Regions from separate parts of the Mixta mediterraneensis genome, predicted to be linked through region 2. Evidence: predicted binding sites of a transcription regulator. Region 2 holds the regulator's gene; each other region holds the start of a gene.
The links. The regulator CRP, encoded in region 2, controls carbon source genes, mostly activating them, when cyclic AMP is high. The targets are predictions, from matches to a motif close to ATGTGANNNNNNTCACAT.

Region 1 (3,284 bases), on a different contig from region 2:
CGTGAGCATCAGGATCAGATGCCACCACGCGAAAAGCGTACCGCCTATCTGCGCTATTTAATGTACGCCGGCCTGCCATTAGCGATCTCCAGCATCTTTATTTCGGTGCAGGTTAAAAACGCACAAATGTTCCTGGCGGGCATTGCATCAGCACGTGATCTCGGCCTGTTCGCCGCTGCAAATACCATTTCGGCTTCGTGGATTTTCATCCCCGTAGCGCTGATTACGTCGTGCTTTAGCGAGATATTCAGAGAGCGCGGTGATGTCGCTATTAAGCTGGCAGCACGGCTGAACGGCTATGTCATGGGTGTGTCATTGATGATGCTGCTAATCATTTCGCTATTCGGCGAGCGGATCATCATTGCTTTATACGGTTCGGAATACACACAGTCAGGAAGTCTCATTACGTTGCTGTCGATTGCGACCAGCTTTTCGGCTATGGGGACTGTAGCCTATCGCTACATGGTAAAAGAAGGGGGTTTTAACTATTTGTTGAGGAAAATCATCTGTTTGATGGTCATCAGCGTGCCGCTTTCCTGGTGGTTAATCCAGGGCTACGGCATCATGGGGGCCGCGTGGAGCGTTTTCCTGTCAGAACTCTTGTCCCTTACCGTAATGAATTACTTCTTCAAGAACGGCGTCATTCAGAAGATTCAAGTTTCCTCACTCAACTACAAAACCTACAAATGAGGTCCGATATGCTCAAGTTGAAAGAAGAACTCAGAAGAAGTGTGCAGTATTTTATCAAGAAGATGCCCTGGTCTTATCAGGACCGCATCTACTACTTTCACAAGTTCAGAAAGCTGCCCAATCTTCGTCAGCCGAAGGTGTTCAACGAAAAGGTGCTTTACCGCAAATTTGTCTATGGCGATTACCAAAACTATGGTCGATTGTCAGATAAGTTTTGCGTACGCGAATTTATCGCTGAGAAGATTGGCAGTGAATACCTGATCCCGTTGGTACATGAAACCACTGATCCGACCACCCTGAACAGTTTGCCTTGCTGGAAGGGGACGGTGATCAAACCGAACCATGCGTCTAATATGGTGGAAATTCTGCTTGAGGAGCCGGACACGCTACGTAAGCAGCAGATCATTCATGACTGCTATCGCTGGTTAAAAACCGATTTTGCGAACGAAGCGCGTGAAATTCATTATCGCTACATCAAGCCGCGCATTCTGGTGGAGCAGTACATCGGTGATGGCAAAAGCGCGCCTGTTGACTACAAGTTCCACATGTTCAACAAGCGCGATGGCAAATTTGAATATGTGTTACAGGTTATCTACAACCGTTGCCAGCCGCTGCTGTCAATGAATTTCTATGTGAATAACCTGACTGAAGCCTTTCATACGATTCGCGATACCGGACTGGATATTTCCAGCGTTATGCCGTCGCTGCAACATGCGCTTGATATGAGCAAGAAGCTGGCCAGTGATTTCGATTATGTGCGCGTTGACTGGTATATCCATGAAGAGCATATTTATTTCGGCGAGCTGACGTTTACTCCTGGCGCAGGTTTGGTGACAGGCTTAGATCGGGGGCTAAATCAGATAATGGGAGATATGTGGATTCAGGACTGCCGCGGAACACAGAGACCGGGCGTCACAGTACAGGATGTTAATATCCCTGCCATGTTGAAGAAAATTTAAACGTACACAGCAATATAAAAAACCCCGCCTGGCGGGGTTTTTTATTGGAAATTTTTAGGGCATTGGCCAGTCAGCAGGTGCCTGGCTCATCACCTGAATAAAGGCATTCTTCGAGATTTCCATAAAATTGTGCACATTTTCCATGCTCAGAGTAATCCCCATCAGGCCGGTTACAAACCAGCAGGTCATACCTAAGCCGATGCCGCCACACATAAAGGCCATAACATGGTGACTGTCCTGACGGAGTTTGTTTTTCAGCGTGCTGGCAAAAAACATCATTACGGCGCTCAGCAATTCCCAACGCATTACAATAAGACTGGTAGTTAACGTAGCCATCGGCTCGACCTCAATAAATCAGTAATGATCCCTGACAATCTGCGGACATCACCGGCGGAGGAAAAGCATGCCAGGTAGTGCTTTTTCTCCGTCAACCCAAGGTCATAATGTGACTTGTATCACATTATATCATCCGATTTTAATTTTTGAACAAAATTTGTATCTGGTATGGTAGAAAAAACTGCTGGAAGATTGAGCGGAATGCGGCGGGTGAAAAAAGAGAAGGAAAACAAAAGACAAGGCGCGCCCATAAGGACGCACGGCTATTTAACGAACGGGGCAGCACTCACCGGTAGTGCGTTGGGTAAAACTGGCGATATTTTCGCTGCAATCAAAGCTTAGCAGACGGGGACGCGCAATAGTCTGACGGCGCATCGTATGACGATAGGCTGTCGGCGTTTGTGAAAACTGACGACGAAACACGCGTGAGAAGGTTTGCTGCGAGTCGTAACCATACTGCATCGCAATATCAAATACCGGACGTTGCGTCTGGCTCAGCGCTTCAGCGGCCAGCGTCAGGCGACGCTCGCGAATATATCCACCCAGCGTTTGTTTCGTCACAGTACGGAACATACGTTGCAGGTGCCATTTCGAATAACCCGATTTTGCTGCCACTTCATCAATGGACAAACTCTTGTCCAGATTTTGGTCAATCCAGTGCGTCAGGGTATGAATTATCTCTTCTTGCATCATGGTCTCATCCTTCTGGTGATGATTTTCCCCGTCGTGCTTCATGTCTTATGCCAGTAAGCGCGCTGCTTTCCTGAAATATGAACGCGTTGGGGAGAATGATGGATTCGTTGTTCTGATGGGGAACGAGTATAATTCCTCAAGTTAACTTGAGGTAAAGAGCCAAATGAAAAAAGATCGCAACTACCCAAAACCGGTTTTAACGCCGGGCGAAGTGGCGCGACGCAGTGGCGTCGCCGTATCCGCACTGCATTTCTATGAAACTAAAGGGCTTATTTTCAGTACGCGCAACGGAGGTAATCAGCGACGTTACAGCCGCGATGTGCTGCGACGTGTGGCGATCATCAAGATTGCACAACGCATTGGCATTCCGCTGGCTACGGTGAGCGACAGCCTGGAACACATTCCCGCCAATAAACGCATGTCAACTCACGAATGGGATGCGCTGACCCAGCACTGGCGTGAGGAGCTGGATAAACGTATCGAAACCCTGACTCGCTTGCGCAACGATTTAGATGGCTGCATTGGCTGTGGCTGTCTTTCAATGCGTGATTGTCCGTTACGCAATCCCGGTGACCGTCTGGGGCAACAAGGCTCAGGTGCGGTATT
Region 2 (3,284 bases):
CTCTTCGCCCGACCTCACAGGAAGCTTTTCTATGTCTGCCCGCCATCCAATTATCGCAGTGACCGGTTCCAGCGGAGCAGGAACCACTACCACCAGCCTCGCCTTCCGTAAGATTTTCCAGCAGTGGGATCTGCACGCGGCAGAACTTGAAGGCGATAGTTTTCATCGCTTCACGCGACCTGAAATGGACATGGCTATCCGCAAAGCGCGCGATCTGGGACGTCATGTCAGTTATTTCGGCCCCGAAGCCAATGATTTTGGTCTGCTGGAACAAACCTTTATTGAATATGGTAAAAGTGGTCAGGGTCAGTCGCGTAAATACCTGCATACCTATGACGAAGCGGTGCCGTGGAATCAGGTGCCCGGCACCTTTACGCCGTGGCAGCCACTGCCAGCCAATACCGATATTCTGTTTTATGAGGGGCTGCATGGCGGCGTGATGACCGCGCAACACAACGTGGCCGAAAACGTCGACTTGCTGGTTGGCGTAGTGCCGATTGTGAACCTGGAATGGATCCAAAAACTGGTACGTGATACCAGCGAGCGCGGCCATTCTCGTGAAGCCGTAATGGATTCGGTGGTGCGCTCAATGGAAGATTACATTAACTTCATCACGCCACAATTTTCTCGCACCCATATTAACTTCCAGCGCGTTCCCACTGTGGATACGTCAAATCCGTTTGCCGCACGCAGCATCCCGTCGCTGGATGAAAGCTTTGTGGTTATCCATTTCCAGGCGCTTGAAGATATTGATTTCCCCTATCTGCTGGCGATGTTGCAAGGATCGTTCATCTCGCATATCAATACCCTGGTTGTTCCGGGTGGCAAAATGGGGCTGGCGATGGAGTTAATTATGGGGCCGCTGGTCAAACGGCTCATGGAAGGCAAACGTATTGAATAAGGGGGGAGGCCACAAATCGGCCTCCGGCAACTACAGTTCTGTCACTTCATAACTGTGAGTGATTTCCACACCTTTACCTAACATAATCGCCACCGAGCAATACTTGTCGGCAGAAAGGTCAACAGCGCGCGCCACCGCTTTGTCAGCCAGCGCTTTGCCGCTCACAATAAAATGCAGATTAATATGGGTAAAAATACGCGGCGCTTCTTCGCGACGTTCGGAAGTGAGTTTGACTTCACACTCGACTACATCATTGCGGCCTTTCTGCAAAATGGACACCACATCAATCGCGCTGCATCCCCCTGCTGCCATCAGCACCATCTCCATCGGGCTGGGCGCTTTATCGCCAGCGTTACCGTCCATCACTACCTGATGGCCCGACGACGATTCGCCAAGAAATGTCAGACCTTCAACCCACTTCACTCTTGCCTGCATGATATAGCCTCCATAACCTGATCATTTGCGTCAGAGTACGCTTTCACCTGGTAAACAGCAATCCAGAGAAATCCGCCCTTTGCTGAAGCGAGACAACACAAGACAGTCGGCAAAAGCTGTGTTACAAACAGAGCTGAAAATATTTTTCGTCACCTGATGACGAAGCCGGGAAGAATTAAGCGCCATGCGCCAAATGCAGCCCGAATAATTTCCAGAATGGAAAATGCTTGAAGCTTTCATCGCCTGACAGGGAAATTGTCCCCTGTATTTTGGGCACGATTACAACAGAGGATAATAGCGAATGGTTCTCGGCAAACCGCAAACAGACCCTACACTCGAATGGTTCCTGTCCCATTGCCATATTCACAAATATCCATCCAAAAGTACGCTGATTCACCAAGGTGAAAAGGCTGAAACGCTTTACTACATCGTGAAAGGTTCCGTTGCGGTTCTGATCAAAGATGAAGAAGGCAAAGAGATGATTCTCTCCTATTTGAATCAAGGCGATTTTATTGGCGAGCTTGGCCTGTTTGAAGAAGGTCAGGAACGTAGCGCCTGGGTACGTGCGAAAACCGCGTGCGAAGTGGCAGAAATTTCCTACAAGAAATTTCGTCAGTTGATTCAGGTAAACCCGGATATTTTGATGCGACTGTCGTCGCAGATGGCGCGTCGCTTACAGGTAACGTCAGAAAAAGTGGGTAACCTCGCTTTCCTTGACGTTACCGGACGCATTGCGCAAACGCTGCTTAATCTGGCCAAACAGCCAGACGCCATGACGCATCCCGACGGCATGCAAATTAAAATTACTCGTCAGGAAATTGGCCAAATCGTTGGTTGCTCACGTGAAACCGTGGGCCGTATTTTGAAGATGCTGGAAGATCAGAACCTGATCTCAGCACACGGCAAAACCATCGTCGTTTACGGCACCCGCTAATTCCTGTCACTCCCGGCGTGATGGCAACATCACGCCGTTATTATTTGCGCTGAGCTGATGTGGCGTCGAATCATCTATCATCCGGAAATTAACTACGCCCTGCGGCAGACGCTGGTCCTTTGCGTGCCCGTTGCACTCGGCTGGCTGTTTGGCGATCTGCAAAAGGGACTGCTGTTCTCGCTGGTGCCTGCCTGCTGCAATATTGCTGGCCTCGATACTCCCCATAAACGCTTCTTTAAGCGCCTGATTGTCGGCGGCAGCCTGTTTGCGCTCGGCAGTTTTCTTATGCAGTTTCTGACACTGAAAGGCGTTCCGCTACCCGCCATTCTGCTTGTCATACCCTTATTGCTCGGCGTGACGGGTGAAATCAGCCCGCTTCATGGGCGTTTACTGCCCGGTTCGCTAATTGCCGCCATTTTCACACTGAGCCTGATGGGACGTATGCCGATGTATGTTCCGCCGTTGCTCTATATTGGCGGTACGCTGTGGTACGGCCTGTTCAACTGGTTTTGGTTCTGGCTGTGGAAAGAGCAGCCGATGCGTGAAAGCCTGAGTCTGGTCTATCGCGAGCTGGCCGATTACTGCGACGCGAAATACACGCTACTGACGCAATTCGTCGATCCAGAAAAAGCGTTGCCGCCGCTGCTGGCGCGTCAACAAAAAGTGGTCGATCTGATTAACATCTGTTATCAACAGATGCATATGTTGTCGGCCAATGGCGATGAAAGCCATAAACGCCTGAAGCGTTCCTTTCAGGTTGCATTGGATTTGCAGGAGCATATCTCTGTCAGCCTGCATCAACCGGAAGAGGTGCAAAAGCTGGTGGAGCAGAGTCATGCGGAAGCGGTGATCCGCTGGAATGCCAGAACCATTTCGTCCCGGCTTCGGGTGCTGGCGGATAACATTCTTTATCATCAACTGCCCGACCGCTTTGCCATGGATAAACAGCTCGGCGCGCTGGAAAAAATTGCACGCCAGCACCCTGATAACCCGGTCGGTAACTTTTGTCTTTAT
Region 3 (3,284 bases), on a different contig from region 2:
TCGTCATGATCACCGCGATCACCACGACCATCACCATTAATAAAAATGCCCGGCTTCAACCGGGCATTTTTTTAACGATGAAATTTATCAGCACGATAAATTACAGACCGAACACTTCTCCAACGAAAAGATAGAAGTTTAACGCCACCACCAGCAATACGATTAAGCGCCCGGCGTTCTGCATCAGCCGTGAATTGACCATATCATCGCCCATAATTTCGCGGTTGCCGGTAAATGACAGCAGCGGAACTAGTGCCAGCGCGATACCAAAACTCAGCAGTACCTGACTGACTATCAGAATGCGCGTCGGGTCCCAGCCCGCCCAGATCACAATAAAAGAAGGCAGCATAGTGACGGTGCGGCGAACCCACAGTGGAATATGAAAGCGAATAAAACCTTGCATTACCACCTGCCCCGCCAGCGTGCCAACCACGGTTGAGGAGAGACCAGCAGCGACCAGACTCAGACCAAATACGGTGGCAGCCGCGTGACCCAATAACGGTTGCAGCGTCAGGTAGGCCTGGTCAAGGTCGGCAATGCCGCTGTGACCGCTAAAGTGGAATGCCGCGGCCGCCGTCGCCATCATTGCCAGGTTTACAAAACCGGCAATCGTCATGGCAATCGCCACATCCAGCTTGGTTGAAGAATAGCGCTCAGCCTGACTCCCGCTAGTACTGGTCTGGGTTAATGCCGAATGCAGATAGATCACGTGCGGCATGATAGTCGCTCCTAATACGCCCGCCGCGAGAAATACCGCATCGGAAGTCGGTAGCGAGGGCAACGCCATACCGATGACTAATTCGCTGATTTTAGGTTGTGAGAAAAACAGCTCAACGATATAAGCTGCCGCAACAAATAACAGCAGCCCGCCAATCACCCATTCAAGTGGCTTTTGTCCCCGGCTTTGCAGCATCAATATCAGGAAAGTGGCAATACCGGTAAGTACCGCGCCTTGCAGCAGCGAAATGCCCAGCAGTAATTTAAAGCCCAACGCCGCTCCGATAAATTCCGCCAGATCGGTGGCCATAGCGATAATTTCTGCCTGTATCCAATAAAACCACACCGCCGGTCGCGGAAAGCGGTCACGAATGTGTTCAGCGAGGTTTTTACCGGTGGCGATGCCGAGCTTGGCTGACATGAGCTGGATCAACATTGCCATAATGTTGGCCCAAACCACGACCCATAATAATTTGTAGCCGTAAGCCGCCCCTGCCTGGATGTTGGTGGCGAAGTTACCCGGATCGATATAGCCAATAGCGGCAATAAAAGCGGGCCCCAACAGCGCGAGTTTGACTTTTCTTACTCCGCGAGCGGCACGCTCGGCGGTACGACTTTCAAACATATTTTTTACCCTGTCTGAACGTGAGTTCACCTGTACAGCTTACGGAACCCGCATGACCAATAAAATTCGATTATGATTATTGATGTAATAGATAATGCTATAAAGTATAGCCATGGCTATACCTTGCAGTAAAGAGAGTGATTGCTAAAAATGTGAGCACTCGTTTCACTCTACCCTTGAAGCAATATACAGACAATCAGTATGTGGATATAAGATGTGAATGTTTTGTAAACGATACGTGACCGGCAAGACTTTTCTGAAAAATACTATGATAGCGAATACTTATATTGTGGTCATGATCTCGTTTTTAAGTAACGCGTTACATAGAATACGCAGCAAAATACAACCCTCCTCAAATTTGGAGCAAATATGTCCGCTATTTTACACTTCCTTTTGGCACTGGTAGTGGTCGGCGTGTTGGCCTTATTGGTCAGTCATGATCGTAAAAGCATTCGCATTCGTTATATCGTTCAGCTTTTGATAATTGAAGTATTGCTGGCGTGGTTCTTTCTCAACTCCGAAGCCGGTCTTGGCTTTGTGAAAGGCTTTGCCGGTGTGTTTGATCATCTTCTGAAATATGCCGCAGAAGGCACCAATTTTGTGTTCGGTAACATGAATGACAAAGGTCTCGCCTTCTTCTTCCTTAATGTGCTGTGCCCAATTGTATTTATCTCTGCGCTGATTGGTATTCTGCAACACTTCCGCATTCTGCCATGGGTTATCCGCGGTATCGGTACTGTACTGTCAAAAGTTAACGGTATGGGCAAGCTGGAATCCTTTAACGCTGTTAGCTCACTGATTCTGGGCCAGTCAGAAAACTTTATCGCCTATAAAGATATTCTCGGCAAGATGTCACAGCGTCGTATCTACACCATGGCAGCGACAGCAATGTCGACCGTTTCGATGTCTATCGTCGGCGCGTACATGACCATGCTGGAGCCAAAATATGTGGTTGCCGCGCTGGTGCTTAATATGTTCAGTACCTTTATTGTGCTGTCGCTGATTAATCCATACCGTGTGGATAGCGAAGAAGACCTTCAGTTGCAGGATCTCCATAAAGGCCAGAGTTTCTTTGAAATGCTGGGCGAATATATTCTGGCGGGTTTCCGCGTCGCGATTATTGTTGCTGCTATGCTGATCGGTTTTATCGCTCTGATCTCTGGCCTGAATGCGTTGTTTGATTTCATCTTCGGCATCAGCTTCCAGGGCGTGCTGGGTTATGTTTTCTTCCCGTTTGCCTGGGTGACGGGCGTGCCATCAAGTGAAGCACTGCAGGTTGGCAGCATCATGGCCACCAAACTGGTATCCAACGAGTTTGTAGCGATGATGGATCTGCAAAAAATTGCTGCTCAGCTGTCACCACACGCCGAAGGCATTCTGTCTGTATTCCTGGTTTCTTTCGCGAACTTCTCCTCCATCGGCATTGTGGCCGGTGCAATTAAAGGGTTGAACGAAGAGCAAGGCAATGTGGTCTCGCGCTTCGGCCTGAAACTGCTTTACGGCTCTACCCTGGTGAGCGTGCTGTCCGCTGCCATCGCCGGACTGGTGCTTTCCTGGTAAATGATAAAGGGCGAGTCTGTCTCGCCCTTTTCTTCTGAGTTATTCCCATCGGTTATATCTCTTTGATGCTGCCTTTTCCCGCTGTACGCCGCCTTTAGCCAGATAACGCAAATCCTTTGCAGAATTAAGAATTTCCCTCCCATATTGCTCAGCCCGTAGTTTTTCTTCATCACTTAATATCAGGAGAAAAACATGAGCATTCAATTCCTCGGTATGATTGGTCATCGTCTGGCGTCTGAAATCATCCCTGCCAGCGGGCCGCTATTCGATAAGAACTATATTGCTGATTTTGCCCGGTCTCATGAACAAGCGGGCTTTGATCGAATTCTGGTTGGTTACTGGTCCGATCAGCCCGACGGTTTTCTGGTCACCGCCCATGCGG

Region 1: a site for CRP is predicted at 2,093-2,110, ahead of QRY16_RS13460 (YjcB family protein). Genes of this name have one in related genera too.
Region 3: a site for CRP is predicted at 1,630-1,647, ahead of QRY16_RS11835 (NupC/NupG family nucleoside CNT transporter). Genes of this name have one in related genera too.

Annotation. Positions count from the first base shown of each region.
Region 1 is NZ_JASUAZ010000021.1:45,784-49,067, reverse strand. It holds gene QRY16_RS13470 (oligosaccharide flippase family protein) at 1-690, shown strand, start outside; gene QRY16_RS13465 (ATP-grasp fold amidoligase family protein) at 699-1,649, shown strand; gene QRY16_RS13460 (YjcB family protein) at 1,704-1,985, opposite strand; gene soxS (superoxide response transcriptional regulator SoxS) at 2,253-2,678, opposite strand; gene soxR (redox-sensitive transcriptional activator SoxR) at 2,842-3,284, shown strand, end outside.
Region 2 is NZ_JASUAZ010000020.1:5,768-9,051, forward strand. It holds gene QRY16_RS12995 (phosphoribulokinase) at 32-901, shown strand; gene QRY16_RS13000 (OsmC family protein) at 932-1,336, opposite strand; gene crp (cAMP-activated global transcriptional regulator CRP) at 1,638-2,270, shown strand; gene QRY16_RS13010 (YccS/YhfK family putative transporter) at 2,328-3,284, shown strand, end outside.
Region 3 is NZ_JASUAZ010000016.1:68,080-71,363, reverse strand. It holds gene QRY16_RS11845 (DUF2502 domain-containing protein) at 1-40, shown strand, start outside; gene QRY16_RS11840 (Nramp family divalent metal transporter) at 101-1,372, opposite strand; gene QRY16_RS11835 (NupC/NupG family nucleoside CNT transporter) at 1,712-2,902, shown strand; gene QRY16_RS11830 (LLM class flavin-dependent oxidoreductase) at 3,095-3,284, shown strand, end outside.